Regions from separate parts of the Mucilaginibacter sp. P1_A3 genome, predicted to be linked through region 1. Evidence: riboswitches for the same ligand, from Rfam matches in the RefSeq annotation. Region 1 holds a riboswitch; the other holds the start of a gene.
The links. A riboswitch is a leader RNA that binds a small molecule or an ion and turns the genes downstream of it on or off. The one in region 1 is predicted to bind S-adenosylmethionine.
Positions count from the first base shown of each region.

Region 2: it holds a riboswitch for S-adenosylmethionine, as region 1 does, so the genes downstream of both, AC1D0K_RS01575 (peroxiredoxin family protein) here and AC1D0K_RS00680 (O-acetylhomoserine aminocarboxypropyltransferase/cysteine synthase family protein) in region 1, are expected to answer to the same signal.

Region 1 covers NZ_JBFTZJ010000001.1:143,900-152,045, reverse strand. The annotation lists gene gpmA (2,3-diphosphoglycerate-dependent phosphoglycerate mutase) at 1-575, shown strand, start outside; gene AC1D0K_RS00695 (hypothetical protein) at 691-1,176, shown strand; gene AC1D0K_RS00690 (homoserine dehydrogenase) at 1,240-2,451, opposite strand; gene AC1D0K_RS00685 (homoserine O-acetyltransferase family protein) at 2,451-3,506, opposite strand; gene AC1D0K_RS00680 (O-acetylhomoserine aminocarboxypropyltransferase/cysteine synthase family protein) at 3,594-4,919, opposite strand; SAM riboswitch class I at 5,169-5,279, opposite strand; gene AC1D0K_RS00675 (trans-sulfuration enzyme family protein) at 5,911-7,029, opposite strand; gene AC1D0K_RS00670 (hypothetical protein) at 7,129-7,656, shown strand; gene mqnE (aminofutalosine synthase MqnE) at 7,750-8,146, shown strand, end outside.
Region 2 covers NZ_JBFTZJ010000001.1:365,387-373,532, forward strand. The annotation lists gene AC1D0K_RS01555 (TonB-dependent receptor) at 1-97, opposite strand, end outside; gene AC1D0K_RS01560 (cytochrome-c peroxidase) at 203-1,165, opposite strand; gene AC1D0K_RS01565 (YceI family protein) at 1,363-2,031, opposite strand; gene AC1D0K_RS01570 (peroxiredoxin family protein) at 2,099-3,427, opposite strand; gene AC1D0K_RS01575 (peroxiredoxin family protein) at 3,454-4,773, opposite strand; SAM riboswitch class I at 4,993-5,105, opposite strand; gene AC1D0K_RS01580 (protein-disulfide reductase DsbD domain-containing protein) at 5,520-5,966, opposite strand; SAM riboswitch class I at 6,194-6,309, opposite strand; gene AC1D0K_RS01585 (family 2A encapsulin nanocompartment shell protein) at 6,691-7,611, shown strand; gene AC1D0K_RS01590 (family 2A encapsulin nanocompartment cargo protein cysteine desulfurase) at 7,595-8,146, shown strand, end outside.

The DNA of each region.
Region 1 (8,146 bases):
CAGGGGAGATACTTAAAAAGAACGGCTATAACTTTGATGCCGGTTTTACATCATACCTCAAACGATCAATCAAAACCATGCATTTTGTGTTGGAGGAACTCGATCACTTATGGATCCCGGTTGAAAAATCATGGCGGTTGAATGAGCGTTTTTATGGCGCCCTGCAAGGAATGAATAAGGATGAAGCAGTAGCCAAGTACGGGGCCGAACAAGTACTAAAGTGGCGGCGCGACCCAAATGAACATCCAGCCGCAATAACCCGCGAAGATCCACGTTTTCCCGGGCACGACCTGCGTTACAAAGATTTAACAGACCGCGAACTACCCTTAACCGAAAACCTAAGCGAAACCATGGACCGGGTTTTACCCTTCTGGAATGAAAGCATCGTAAATGCCATACGCCGCAACCAAAAGGTAGTTGTGGTAGCCCATGGCAATAGCCTGCGTTCATTAATAAAATATATTGACTGCCTTACCGATGAGGAGGTAACCAAGTTAGAGATCCCTACGGCAACACCCTGGGTTTATGAATTGGATCATGGATTAAACCAGATAAGGCATTATTATCTGGATTGAGATTTCCCGTAATTTTTAGTTCGCCGCTTTTTCTAAAATCAGTTTTTCATTTATTCAATATGTGCCGTATTTGTTTATATTCGTCGTTCTTATAAACCATATCCTATATTAAAAAATGAAGAAGTCTGATATTTATGAAATAACCATAAAAATTCTGGGTGTTTACCTTTTGGTATCCAATTTATCTAAAGTACCCGGCTTTTTTACATTTTTAAAAAGCTTCGGTGCCATTTCATCAGCCGACCATGCCGGTGAGCAAATGAATTTATTTTGGTTAAACATTGCAAATTTTGTGTTGATGCTGGCCTTTTCCATTTTTCTGATTGCAGGTACAAGATTTATTACCCGGCTAATAACCACCACTGCAGACAGGCAGGAAAATGTAAAGTTATTTGCCGATAGAAAAGTGATCTATGAGATAGCATTGATCATCATTGGCGGCCTGCTTATTGTTAATAGCCTGCCCGATCTGCTTTACCGCTTATACAATTTATCAAATGTTAGCGATCAAAACTCAGTAATATCATCGATAACAAAAATATTCGTTGGCATTATAACTGTAGCGTATGGGAAACGCATTGCCGCTTTCTTTGCGAAATAAACAATGATATCCTAAAGAATTCTTAATAAATGAAAAAGGCTCCGACTTGGAGCCTTTTTCATTTTATGCCGATGCCAAATTCACCCCCGTTAGCTGATCGGCAAAGGCAACAAATGCCCCACTATCAGCTATACGGAATTGATTAGCTATCAAACTTTGCAAATTCACTTTCCCTATAACAAATTTGTAACTACCAGAATAATAACGCTCTTGTATGTGCAAAAACTGCAAAGCTTCTACCAGGCTCTCGTCATCGTACCTTAAGTAGATGTTTAATTCAATATTATTGGTGAATTTAAGATCGGTTTTTTCTTTAGCCTTTTTATACTCGTATTGGTAATTGTACCGCAGCGCCGCAATATCAGATAGTACTGCCGAGCCTGTAGGGTGCCCACCAGCGCCTTTACCAAAAAAGAATTGCTGATCGGCAAAAGCTGCCTGCACAGTTACACCATTGTATTCATATTCTACATTGTATAAAAACTCGGTACTATTTACAAACTTGGGTAATACAAACATAGCTACGTTTTTATCATCCAATTCTTTAGCAACTGGTACCAATTTAATTTTCAAATTCTTTTCACGAGCATACTGCAGGTCCTGGGCAGCCAGGTTTTGGATTCCTAAGTTAAAAATCTCCTCCGGCTGTACAATAACGCCGTAGGCATGTGCAGCTGCAATAACCAGCTTATATTTGGCATCAAAGCCGCCAACGTCGCTTGTAGGGTCAGTTTCGGCAAAGCCAAGATCCTGCGCTTGTTTGAGGGCGCTATCATAATCCAAACCTTCAATAAATCCTTTGGATAGTATATAATTTGATGATCCGTTAAAAATGCCGCTTATGGAGTGCAGTAATTCGTTGTCATAATACTCTTCCAGGTTACGGATAATGGGGATACTCCCACACACCGCACCTTCATATAACAATGAGGTACCGTGTTTATGCTGCAATTCTATCAGTTCCTCCAGGTGCAGCGCGATCATTTTTTTACTGGCCGATACAACATTTTTACCTGAGCTTAACGCCCTTGAAACTATCTCGAAGGCAGCTTCGGTATCATTTATCAGCTCAACAATGGTGTTAATCTCCGGGTTGTTCAGCAACTCGTCTCTATCAGTGGTAAATAATTCTGCGGGTAAAGTACGCTTTTTATGCGGGTCCTTAATGGCAAATTTTACTATCTCGATGTTTAAATTTTTTGTTATGATGATATCATATAATCCCTGTCCAACAACTCCAAATCCAAATAATCCTATACTTAACTTTTTACTCATTACGCTGTACGTTGCAATTCTATAATTTTTCCTTTTACATCGGTCTTAAAAAACGATGTTATAATATTTGTTAATGCTTCTGTTTCAATCAAAAACCCATCGTGGCCATAAAATGAATCCAACTCGGCAAAGGCCGATTTTGGAATATGCCTGAACAGGTATTCTTGTTCTTCAATAGGGAATAGCACATCTGATTTTATGCCGATAACGAGTGTACGTGCTTTGATCAGGCTTAACGCCTTTTCTACACCATTACGACCACGGCCTACATTGTGCGAATCCATCACTTTTGTTAAATACCAATAGCTATGGGCGTTAAAGCGATTTACCAGCTTTTGCCCCTGATAGTCCTGGTATGATGATGACTTAAAATCATCAGTTTTATTGTCTGTTTCTTCCTGCTGCGTTATGCCGTAGGTTTTATAGGTACGGTAGGAGAGCAGCGCAATACTTCTTGCGGCTTTCAAACCTTTTTGACCTCCATCCGGGGTATTATCATAAAAAGTAGGATCGGCACTCAAAGCCAAACGCTGTGATTCATTAAATGCTACTCCCCATGGAGAATGGCGCGCATTGGTAGCTATCAGTATCAGATTTTTAATCCTGGCTGGTTCAATAATTCCCCATTCAATTGCTTGCTGGCCGCCCAATGAGCCACCGATAAGGATATGAATATTTCCTATTCCAAGATGATTTGCAAGTAACTGATGTGCTTTTACAATATCCCTTATGGTAAACTGCGGAAAAGCCTGTAAATATGGCTCCCCGCTTGCCGGATTAATGCTCAAAGGATTGGTTGTGCCATAGGGTGAACCCAGGATATTGGCACATACAATAAAATGCTCTTCGGGGTTAAATTTATTGCCTGTACCCACAAAGCCTTTCCACCAGTCAAAAACATCGGCATTGGCAGTTAGCGCATGGCAAATCCATATCACATTATCCTTCTCCTTATTTAATCTGCCATAAGTGTGAAAGCCAATCTCCAATTCATGTAATTGCTCGCCGGATTCAAGACCGAATGGTTGTGTGTACTTAAATATTTCTGTGTTCATTCTTCTGTTTTGTTATCGCGGGTACAGCTAATTTTAATTTAGCTGCATCCCGTAACAACTTTACTATATCACTTAAAAAAAACTATACTATACTAATTGGGCCGATGCCCTTTTTATTTTGGCAAATGCCTGTTCAAAATCTGCTTTAATATCATCAATATGCTCAATACCAACAGCTACACGTAATGAATTAGGTGTTACACCAGCTGATAATTGTTCTTCATCAGACAGCTGTTGATGTGTAGTTGCCGATGGCTGAATAATCAATGTTTTAGCATCACCGACGTTAGCTAAATGACTAACCAGCAAAAGATTGTCAATTAATTTACCGGCATCTTCCTTATCGCCATCTATCTCAAATGATAACACCGCTCCAAAACCATTTTTAAGGTATTTTTTTGCCAATTGATGGTAAGGAGATGATTCCAATCCAGGATAGTTAACTGATGCTACCTGCGGGTGCTGATCAAGCCATTTGGCAAGCTCCAATGTGTTATCTACGTGGCGTTGTACACGCAATGAAAGGGTTTCTAAACCCTGGATATTAAGCCATGAGTTAAATGGAGATTGTGATGGACCAAAATCACGTAAACCTTCTACACGGGCACGTATAATAAACTGGATGTTGCCAAAAGGACCGCCAATGCCAAATACATCGGCAAAAACCAAACCGTGGTAACCTTCAGATGGCTCTGTAAACTGCGGAAATTTGCCATTAGCCCAGTTATAAGTTCCGCCATCAATTATTACTCCGCCAATGCTGGTACCATGACCACCTATCCATTTGGTGGTTGATTCAACCACTATACTGGCGCCATGCTCCAACGGGCGAAATAAATAACCACCGGCTCCAAAAGTATTGTCGACTATTAAAGGCAGGTCATGCTTTTTTGCAAGAGCACCTATCTTATCAAAATCAGCAATGGTAAAGCCAGGGTTGCCAATAGTTTCCAGGAAGATAGCTTTGGTTTTATTATCGATAAGCGCTTCAATGCTTTCGGCAGTATCATCTTTGGCAAAACGTGCCTCGATGCCTATTCGTTTAAAGGAAACTTTAAACTGGTTATATGTACCACCATATAAAAATGGTGAGGAAACAAAGTTATCGCCAACTTGTAATATATTATTTAATGCAATGAATTGTGCTGCCTGGCCCGATGCGGTAGCCAAAGCGGCAACGCCACCTTCTAAGGCTGCTATACGTTTTTCAAATACATCGGTAGTAGGGTTCATAATGCGGGTATATATATTCCCAAACTCTTTTAATGCAAACAGGTTGGCACCATGCTCGGCATTTTTAAATACATAAGATGTGGTTTGGTAAAGCGGTACCGCGCGTGAACCCGTTGTTGGATCAACTTCCTGACCTGCGTGTAGTTGTAAGGTTTCGAATTTTAAATTGCTGGTAGACATAGGATTTTTTTTTAGATTATAATTAATTCTTTGATGTTTAAATGGACTTTGGAAAGCTGATAAGGAAATGGATATCAGTTTAACAACACGCGCGTTTTTCGGGATTTGAAAAAGAGGAACGTGCTAAAGCATCAACAGCAGCAACACATACACATACAGCTAATATTTGAGCTAATACGTTGTATATTACCGTTTTGGGTATTAAAAATGTTGCCTGTAGTAATTTTAACTAAATTTTTCATGGTTATAAATTTATATTCCCCGGTGTTATTTGCCGGGACAGGAATTGGCACCTTCTTCAAAATTGAAGGGTTGCCAGCGGGTCATTGAGCCTGATCTCTCGCCGCTTCTTTATAAATCAATACCCGAACTATGCGGAGGATTGATCGATTATGGTATTGCTACCAAATAATGTTCCAAAGATAAGCGGATATTTATTTAAATACCAAATTAAATTTTATTTAGATAAAAGATGGGTGGACAAAGGAGCATAAGTGTTAGGAAGAAATAAAAAAGCGTGGGTATCTGCGATCTCTTCTCTCGGCAAGTAGGAGAGAAAGGTTAAATCAGGTTAGCTAACAAAGCTTGGCAAAGGGCACAAATCAATCAAGGTTACCTGCACCGTTAGGTGCTACCTGTTTGTAGAAAAAACGCGCCCTTAACCTTTGCCTCGTTAGAGGCTACCTGTCCGCTAACAAAGTCAAATACCTTGCTAATTTGCAGGTAACGCCTACGGCGCAATTTTGTTTTTTGTTGATTATTGCTACAAACAGGTAGCGCCTAACGGCGCATGCAATTGTGTAAACATAGGTTTAGCGGGAGGGCCCGCGTAAGTTCTACATTAGTTAATACACCGGAATAGTTGTTTGTGAGGACACAAACAACGGAGTAAAGTAGATATTTTTTTAATTACCAATTAGTTAAAGACTGTTGGACAAATAAGCAAAGATACTTTGTTGATTTAATCCTTGCTCCTTGATCTTTTCATCCTTTATCCATTTAAAGCCTGCTCCAAATCTTCTATCAAATCATCAATATGCTCTAATCCAACCGATACCCGCAGTAAATTGCGCGGTGTTTTTGTATCCGGCCCCTCAACAGTAGCACGATGCTCTATCAGGCTTTCCACGCCGCCAAGGCTGGTTGCTTTGGTGAATATTTTTAGCTTGTTGATGATGTTATGGGTATCATTTTCGTCGCCCTTAACTATAAAGGATAACATTCCTCCAAAGGCCAACATTTGGTCTTTAGCAATTTCATGCTGCGGATGTGATGCCAGGCCGGGATATAAAACCCTTTCTACTTTTGGGTGATATTCTAAAAACTCAGCTAATAATTGCGCATTGTACACATGCCCTTTAACCCGATATGGCAGCGTTTTAATACTGCGTACCAACCAAAAGCAGTCGGTTGGGGAGGGGATAGCACCACCCATTTCCTGTACCTGGCGAATTTTCGCCCACCAGTCGCTTTTTTCAGCGGTAATTAGCGCCCCACCCATCAGATCGCTATGGCCGCCAAAATATTTTGTGGCCGAATGCATCACTATATCAGCCCCTAATGCCAAGGGCTGCTGACATATTGGGGTGGCAAAGGTATTATCAACAACAACTTTAAGTCCTTTTGCCTTTGCAATACCCACCACCTTTTTAATATCAGTGATTTTAAGCAATGGGTTTGATGGTGTTTCTATCCATATCACACCGGTTTCGGGCTTAATGTGCTGCTGCAGGACTTCGCTGTCATTAACATCAATAAAATCGAAAGTTAAAATGCCTGCGAACAGGTTTTTAAGCTGGTTACGCAAACCGTGATACATATCGTCGGGGCAAATAATATGTGTGCCCGGTTTAAGCGATTGAAATACCGCCATACCAGCCGCATTGCCCGATGAAAACGAAGCAGCATCAACACCACCCTCCAACTGAGCAATAACATTTTCCAATAATGAACGATTAGGGTTTGATGACCGGCTATAGATATGCCCACCAGGAAAATCGCCATCTACACCACGCTCAAAAGTGGTAGACATTACAATCGGCTGTATCACAGCTCTTGATGATCCATCAATATGGTTACCTGCATGTATGGCTATAGTTTCAGTTTTCATTATCGTATTATATGTTATGAACTCAAAGTAAATAAGATTATTTGTGATTTGCTGTAGCACTCAACCTCTTTTTTACGAATAGGTATAAAAACCGCAACCATGAAAAAATCCCTTATCATTACCTTGCTTATTACCATATGTTTATCAGCCTGCAAAAAAGATGCACTTACAAACGATTATGATAAAAGTTATTCGGCCTGGTTAAGTTTTAAACGAGCTAACAACAACTCCTATTCATATACGACTATAAACGGCTCGGTGGTGTCAGGTGTTAGTGGAGAAACCAAAATCACAGTGAATAAAGGTGTTGTTATAGCAAGAGATTATACGTCTTATAAATATAGCCCCAACGCGACCGGTACAGGGAGTGTAAAAACTACCTTAAGTGAATGGCACGAAGATAAAACCAATTTAAATACGCACGGAAATGTAGCAGGACAGGTACTTACCTTAGATGATATTTACAAAAAAGCTAAGAATGAATGGCTTACTGCTGATAAAAAAACTAATGATATTTTCTTTGAGGCTACTATCAATGGCATGATATCAACATGCGGCTACAGGCCCAAAGGCTGCCAGGATGATTGTACTATTGGCATACATATCTGGTATATAAATGCACTGTAAACTCAATGTCATTACTTGCTATCATTAAGCGATGTACCTGTTGTATGAAGTATTGTTTTGTGCTTTTTATTACATTTGTGCAAAGTTTTTTGAATGGAAGCTGAGAGTAATTTACAATTATTATTACAAAATCCGGATCTGCCTGCTGATTTAAAGCACATTGCCGAAAAAGTTTTACGGAGCGAACGGATCACCTTTGATGAAGGTGTTACGCTATATGAGCAAGGCGACCTGGGCTACCTGGGCGTTTTGGCCAACTACATCCGCGAGAAACGCCATGGCGATAAAACCTATTTCAATCGTAATTTTCATATCGAGCCCACCAATCTTTGTGTTTATGATTGTAAATTTTGTTCGTACTCGCGCCTGCTGAAACAAAAATCAGAAGGGTGGGAGTACACCATGGATGAGATGTTTAATATGGTAACCAAATACGATGGTGAGCCGGTAACAGAAGTGCATATTGTAGGCGGTGTACTACCCCAATATG
Region 2 (8,146 bases), 220 kb from region 1:
CAGCGGTGACTATTCCGCTAACCGTTCGTTTTTGTGCGAATATATTTTGCCCGTAAGCCAGGCTAAAAAATATAAGCAGGAGTACAATTTTCTTCATTTTACAATAGTTTTAGACAAAGCGGTGGCTATAGCAGGTACTTTTCTGACCCGCATACACAATCGATGTCCGTGATTAATTAATTATTTAAAGGGGGAATTATTTTCAGTTTGAGGCGAGTTTCTGTTTAAAACGATCGTCGGTAAGTGCTTTTAAAAATTCAACGATATCGTTTATTTCTCCGTCATTCAAATTCAAAGGCTTATCTAACGACAGGTCGCGGTTGATACCATCCTTAACAATAAGAGACGGATTGTTATAATATTCAACCACACTTTTTAACGTTTTAAACTTTCCGTTGTGCATATAAGGAGCGGTAACTGCAACATTGCGCAGGCTCGGTATCTTAAATTCGCCATCTTCCGTTTTATTTTTAGTGATCTTTGAACGGCCCGGATCATTCAGATCTTTACCATTGTACAGCCCTATGCTTTTAAACCTGTCGGCCGTAAAATCTTCGCCCGAGTGGCAGTTGTTACAATTGGCCTTACCAATAAACAAGAGGCGGCCACGGGCAGCAGATGCGGTTAAGGCGTTATCGTCTCCATTAATATAACGATCATATGGGCTGTTTGAGGTTTCAAGCGTCCGCTCAAAGGAGGCGATGGCCTTCAACAGATTATCTTTGGTGGGTGTTGATTTAAATATCTTTTGAAATGCATCAGCGTAGTATTTATTTTCATTTAATTTCTTTACGGCATCTTCAATAGGAAGCCCCATTTCTGTAGCCGATGTGATAGGCCCCAGAGCCTGTTCTTCCAGCGAAGAAGCGCGTCCATCCCAAAAAAGGTGTGGCCGGCCCGAAAGATTAGTTAATCCGGGTGAGTTTCTTGAAGTAAGGTTACCTTTTATGCCAATGCTAAATGTAGCGGTATCGGCAAATGCAAACTCCGGTGTATGGCATGAGGAGCAGCTGATGGTATTATCACCAGATAGTATCGGGTCAAAAAATAATTTTTCGCCCAATTGCTCTTTGGTTTGCACATCATCTTTGGTGCCCACAAAACTCATAAAGCTTATCAATGTACTGATAGCTATAATAACCAGAAGTATATTTCCTTTTTTCATATCCTTATGCATTCATATTGCTGCCGATAAGTCTGTCCGGATCTTTGCCGGGGTACCCAATGCGCCCCGGCTCCTGATCCATTTCCAAACTTTACGCGAGTTTTTAAATGCTATTTTTAGTCAAAACAATGGCCATCCACCTAAAATGGTGACTATAATTTTATCAGATCTTTAAAATTTGTTAGCTCAGTAAAAGCTTATTGCGCGCTGGCGTTAAGGCTTACGTTTAAATCAAAATCATCGTAGATCACCTTATCACCCAGGTTTTCAAAAAAATTTTTTGAGCGGAATTTGATATCGTACTTAGTACGATCGATAGTGATCTTTGCAGTAGCAGCCAGCTTCTTGCCGTTAACTGTTACGGTTGCCGGGAAGCTCACATCATTAGTGATCCCTTTTATAGTAAGCTTACCTTTAACATCGTATTGGTTTCCTGACGTTTTTGTGGCTGATGAGATCACAAAATTAGCCTTAGGGAATTTTTCTGTATTGAAAAAAGTTTCGCTTTTTAAAGTGCTAACCAGTTTATCGTTTGATGCCTGGTCGGTAAGGTCAGCATCGGTGATGGTATTAAGGTCGATATCGAAGCTGCCGCCTTTAAGCCCGTTATTTTCAATGGCAAAGTTACCGTTGCTTACTTTTACATCGCCGTTATGGTCGCCTGTTGCTTTTTTTGCAGCCCAGGTAAGTTTGCTGCTTTCATTATCGACTTTAAAGGTTGATATTTTAAATTTTTTATTGGATGTAACGGTTTTGATGGTAGCAGCCCTGCCTTTAGTTAGTTTAACACTTTTAATAGTTGACGGTGTAAACGCGGTTAACGATACGAATGCTGTAAATAATACAGCGCCTGATAATTTAGTCATGGTGGTTTGTTTACTTGTTTTAGTGAACCCGGTAAAGCTGTTACCCCTTACCGGGATTTAATTTAGTTTATTTTCCTTTGAGTTCTTTTTGATCGGTACCCGTAACATTACCTGCGCTGGCAGGTGCCGGTTCGGCAATCAATTCATCCAACAATTTGTTGAATTTCTTTTCGTAGTCCTGGTAATATTTACCGGTAACAGTGCCTGTGTAGCCTGTGTATATTTCACGCACATCGCCCTTCCTGTCAATAATGATGGTGGTAGGGAATGCCACAAATTTGTTTAGTGCAGGCAGTTTTTGCGATACCAGCTTTTTATCAGCTAAGCCGCCGAAAACGATATCATACTGGATATTGTATTTATCCCTTAGCTTGCCTAAAGTATATTTGGCATATTCCAGGCTATCTTTCTGCTCAAAACCAATAGCAATGGCTTCTACCCCACGGCTGTGGTTTTTATTAAACCATGGCGAAAGGAATACCGTTTGATCTGTACAGTTGGGGCACCAGGTACCTACAATTTCAATAATGGTTACTTTGCCTTTATACTTATCATCGCTAAGCGATACCGGTTTTCCATTCAGGTCGGGAAAAGTAAAGTCCAGCTTTTTGTAACCTTCTTTCAGATAGGTTAGTTTATACGGATCAGGCAATTCTGCTTTATCATCCTTCACAGCGTCAAACTTGGTGTTATCATAAATACCGGAACCAATTTCGCCGCTTAATGTACCGTCAGCATTGATCTTGCCCTTGTATATCTTTGGACTCGGACCTGTAAAGCCGGATAATTCGAACTCATTCCCCTGAACGGTACCCTCCAATTCGCGGCTGTCGCCGGTTACCTGCATAATTACGCCGGTAAGTTTATTACCTGTTTGTTTCAAAACAGCTATTTTGTTAGGCACCTGGTCTTTTGAATAAACCTTCAGTTCCCATTTTCCGGTCAGGTTCGCTGTCGGAGCAATGTCTTTTCCTGGTTCAACAAAACGGTAAGTTTTTCCATATTCCGCAGTGAAAGGCAGAGAGTTACCACGGAAGCCCGGTACCAGGCTGCGGTATTCACCGCTTAACGTTCCGTCATCTTCCACTTTAGCAACCAGGGCGGCATCATAGGTATTCATTTTGATAAATACAGAGTCCCTGCCAATCTGCTTTACATGAAAGTTGTCCCGGCGGCTGCCATTAATCAGCGTAAATACCGCGTGCTCCGCGTCTTTACCCTTTAATTCAAAGTTAAAAGGAACCTTGGTTTCAGCAACGGTAAATACACCGCGCCATACACCTTGCTTAATAAATTTCACAGGCGGATTTTTATCCGCGGCTAATGCAGCTGCACCGCTAAACAATAAACCTACAGACAGGCATTTGAATGAGGTAATTAAATTGATAGTTTTCATTTGATAAATTATAGGATCAGTTAATGTTAGTTTCCTGGATGGGTTGATGGATCTGCGATAGCCGCTGTTTCCGGGGCAGGTTCAGCGATAAGTTCGTCCAACAGTTTATTAAATTTCTTTTCGTAATCTTCGTGGTATTTACCCGTTACCGTACCTGTGTAGCCTGTGTAGATCTCTCTTACATCACCTTTTCTATCAATGATAATAGTGGTTGGGAAAGCGATGAATTTATTCAATGCAGGTAGCTTCTGCGATACCAGCTTTTTATCGGCCAGGCCGCCAAAAGCTATGTCATAATTGATCTCGTATTTTTCTTTCAGCTTACCTAATGTGTATTTGGCATATTCCAGGCTGTCTTTCTGCTCAAAACCCAGTGCAATGGCTTCTACACCACGTTGATGATTTTTATTGAACCATGGAGATAGGAACACGGTTTGATCGGTACAGTTAGGGCACCAGGTGCCAATGATCTCTACGATCACTACTTTACCTTTGTATTTGTTATCACTGAGAGACACTTGTTTACCATCTATCCCCGGGAAAGAAAAATCAAGCTTTTTATAGCCTTCTTTTAAAAATGTAAGCTTGTAAGGATCAGGTAATTCCACCTCTGTTTTTTTAGCAGCATCGAACTTCAGATTTTTATAGATGCCGAAGCCTTCTTCACCGCTGATAGAGCCGTCGGCGTTGATCTTGCCTTTTATGATGAACGGACTTGGGCCGGTAAAACCACTCAGTGCAAATTCATCTCCCTGAACAGTGCCTTCCAGTTCGCGGGTATCACCAACTACGGTCATCACTACGCCAGTAAGCTTATTTCCTTTTTGTTTCAATAAGGCTATAGATGCAGGAACAGCCTCTTTACTGTAGGTTTTGATTTCCCATTTACCGGTTAAATCCGCTTTAGGGGCTACATCTTTGCCGGGTTCTACAAAGCGGTAGGTTTTACCATATTCTGCAGTAAATGGTAAAGAATTACCCCTGAAACCTGGTACCAGGCTACGATATTCGCCGCTTAGCGAACCATCGTCTTCAATTTTGGCTACCAGCGCAGCATCATAGGTGTTCATTTTAATATAAACTGAATCGGTACCTACAGATTTTACGTGGAAATTATCCCTCCGTGAACCATTAATAAGCGTAAACACAGCGTGCTCGGCATCCTTGCCTTTCAGCTCGAAATTAAAAGGTACTTTTGATTCGCTTACGGTGAATTCACCGCGCCATTTACCTTCTTTTATAAACTTAGGCTTTGGGGTTTCATGGGCCGATAATACCGTAACCCCACTAAGCACTAAAGCGGCCGATAGCAGCCTTGTTTTGGTTAAGTAGTTTGTAGTGTTCATTTTGTATAAGTTTTAATTGTTATTGATTGATGCGATGCCTGAAAATTTGGACATAAGTATTCCATTGGGCTTGATAAGCCTTTGAAAAAACGCTATAAATTTTAAAGGTGCCTGGTTTTTAAAACCAGAAAACATACTGAACCATACAACAACATCGTTTGATGGCTGCGGGTTGTGGTTGTGGGTAATGAATGTTAAATGTGTTCATGACTTTTAGTTAATTTATATTCCGGTGCATAATTACTACCGAAAAAAGTTCAGCACTTATTTCAGGTTTCTGAAAAGTTGCTATAAGATCATCGAGACTTCCTCTCCCTTATTCTTTATAAATCAACTAATTAATGGTGGGGTTAATTAGAATGGTGTAAAGATAGCAATAAATATGATAAATACAATAAAATCTATAGACTTAATAGAATATTTTTTAATTCTTTATGTTTTTAGTAATTATTTATCTTGTAAAACGATATACATCCTGGACTGCACAGCACACGCCTGATTTACCACCATAGCAAAGCAACGCACTTAGTACAGCCAGGATGTATATCTTGATTAAGATTTAAAAACCGGAAACGTAACTACGTTTTTAACAATGGCAATAACAACAGAAAAGGGTGCCACCATTCTGTTTGCGGGCTTTGGTGAATAGATTTGATCTTAGTTTCATGGTATTAGTTTGTAATTCTGCAGATCAATTGGTGGCTATTGAACTGCTTACTAATTAAGTATTTTGATTATATACGATACTATTTTACGGGTATATTAAACTCCACATCATCTGGCGGTAAACATTGCTTGTCGTTACATGCCATAAAATTTACCGTGCCGCTAACCGATGCCTGGCCCGATTTAAGTTTTACTTTTTGCTGAAATATAACTGCCTGTTCAAAATACTGCACGTTCATGCTAAACGACTTTTCATACTTGCTTACTGGCTTGGGCTCGGTTGTATTACCCACTAAAATGTAGTTGTCGTTTTTTTCAAACTTTAGCGAGGTCTTTATAGGTCCGCCATCGGCAAGATGCTGCGAATAAATGTGCCAGCCTTTATCAATGGTAGCTTTTATAAATACTACAGCTTGTTCATTATCAAGCTTTTTGGCAGCATATGACCATTTTACAGGTGTAAGGATCTGTGAAAAAGCAGTGGTGCTGATAACAATTGTTAAAGCGGTAAGTATTACTTTATTCATTTGGTAAATTCTATTTGTAATAATGTGATGTGTAGTAGTTAGCCTGCAAAGGAGGCTGTTGCTTTAAAGGAACATTAAATTAACAACACATTGTTACATCATTACGAAGCGATCTGTAAATATTGGCAGGTAATTGGGGAAAAGTGTTCATGTATTTAGTTGTTTATTTGTGTTCTTTACACTTATCTAAAAGAGAGCCGGAGAGAATACGTGTAGAATTCTATACCAACTTATCTTCCTCCCAACGGGAGCAGGAATTAGCACCTTTTACTAAATCTGAGATTCATGGTACAGGTTGCCAAGACGTCATGGGGCCTTTCCCTCTGTCTTTTCTGGATAAGTATAAAAGAACGTGATGTTGCAAATATATATTAAAAACTATAATTCCTATAGACTTTATATAATTTATTTCATTTTGTTAGTTTTTCAATAAATTGCGGGTGTTCAAGCATTCATTTTTAGGCAATAATACCGGATACAAAATCCAGAACATTTAAACATCCCCAATTTAAGTATCATTAAATCAACGCTGTATCCCCTATCTCTTCAACCTTAAAATAGCTGAACTTTAATATCAGCACTCCACTAAAAATTATTTTTTGTAATAAAATCAAATAGTATATAAAATCTATAGAATTTATATACTATAATTGTATGTCATGTAATTCTGTATTTACGGCACATTAAAATTCATTATTTAAAGCACATTCCTATTATCTAAAAAATGGCAGAGCAAAAAGCAAAACAAACAGCCCTTGGTGATGTAGCCGCCAGGCAGTTAGCGGTAGCAACCCGTACCGTTCCACAATTATCAACCATTACGCCACGGTGGTTAACCCATTTACTCAATTGGATCCCGGTTGAATCGGGCGTTTATCGGTTAAACAAGGTGGTACACGCAAACAATGTAGAAGTGGATTGCTCTTCGCGCGATGAACGTGAACTGCCATCAACCTTTGTTGATTATGAAGAAAACCCAAGGGAGTATAACCTGAGTGCTGTAAATACAGTACTGGATGTACACACCCGTGTATCTGACCTGTATAGTAAGCCTTATAACCAGATCAGCGAGCAATTGCGCCTTACTATCGAGATAGTTAAAGAAAGGCAGGAAAGCGAACTTATCAATAACCCCGAATACGGGCTACTGAACAGTATTTCGCCATCACAAAAAATTAAAACCAGGCTGGGCCCTCCCACCCCCGACGATCTGGACGAACTGATAACCAAAGTGTGGAAAGAGCCCGGCTTTTTCCTTTTGCACCCATTAGCTATTGCCGCCTTTGGCCGTGAATGTACCCGCCGGGGTGTACCACCGCCGACGGTTTCACTATTCGGATCGCAATTTATTACCTGGAGAGGAATCCCGCTTATTCCATCAGATAAACTGCCTATCGTAAATAATAAATCAAAGATCATCCTGTTAAGGACAGGCGAAAGCCGCCAGGGTGTTGTAGGCTTGTTTCAACCTGGTCTTCCGGGCGAGCAGTCACCGGGTTTATCTGTCCGGTTTATGGGTATCAATAATAAAGCAATTGCCTCATACCTGGTTTCGCTTTATTGCTCTTTAGCCGTTTTGGTTGATGATGCTATTGCCGTTTTAGAAGATGTTGATTTAAGCAATTACCATGAGTACAAATATTAATCCGGATAACTTACTTAACCTGCAGGAACTGGAGCAACTGGCTAATCAGTTTTTTAAATCAGGACCTGGTGGCTTAGTAAACCAATTACCTGTGCAACAAGCTCCTGAGCCTTTTTTATTACCCGGCAATATAGGTGATGAAGGCTTGTTTAGTCCGCCCCAACAGGTAAATACGCCTATACACTCCATCCCTTCAAGTACAATTGGAGGTGGTGGTATTGCGCCATCTGCCATTAACCAGAATAATGCTGTTAACCTAAAGGATCCGCAAACCAGTTTTGCAGATCCTAATTTAAGTAATCATCCTAATTCGTCGGCGCCTGTTTCTGGTAGTACCCCCACCGCTTTTGGCGATCAATTGCCGGTGCGACCTGGTTTTAGTTATGACTCTTATTTGGTGAAAACTGATCTTATACCAGATCTTCCCTTAAAGCAAAGCTTCCCCGTTGAGCAACTTTCAACTGCCCCCGAAAGCTTGTTTCAGCTACCATACCAGCAGGACCAGGCTTTTGATATCGAGCTAAAGAAGATATTG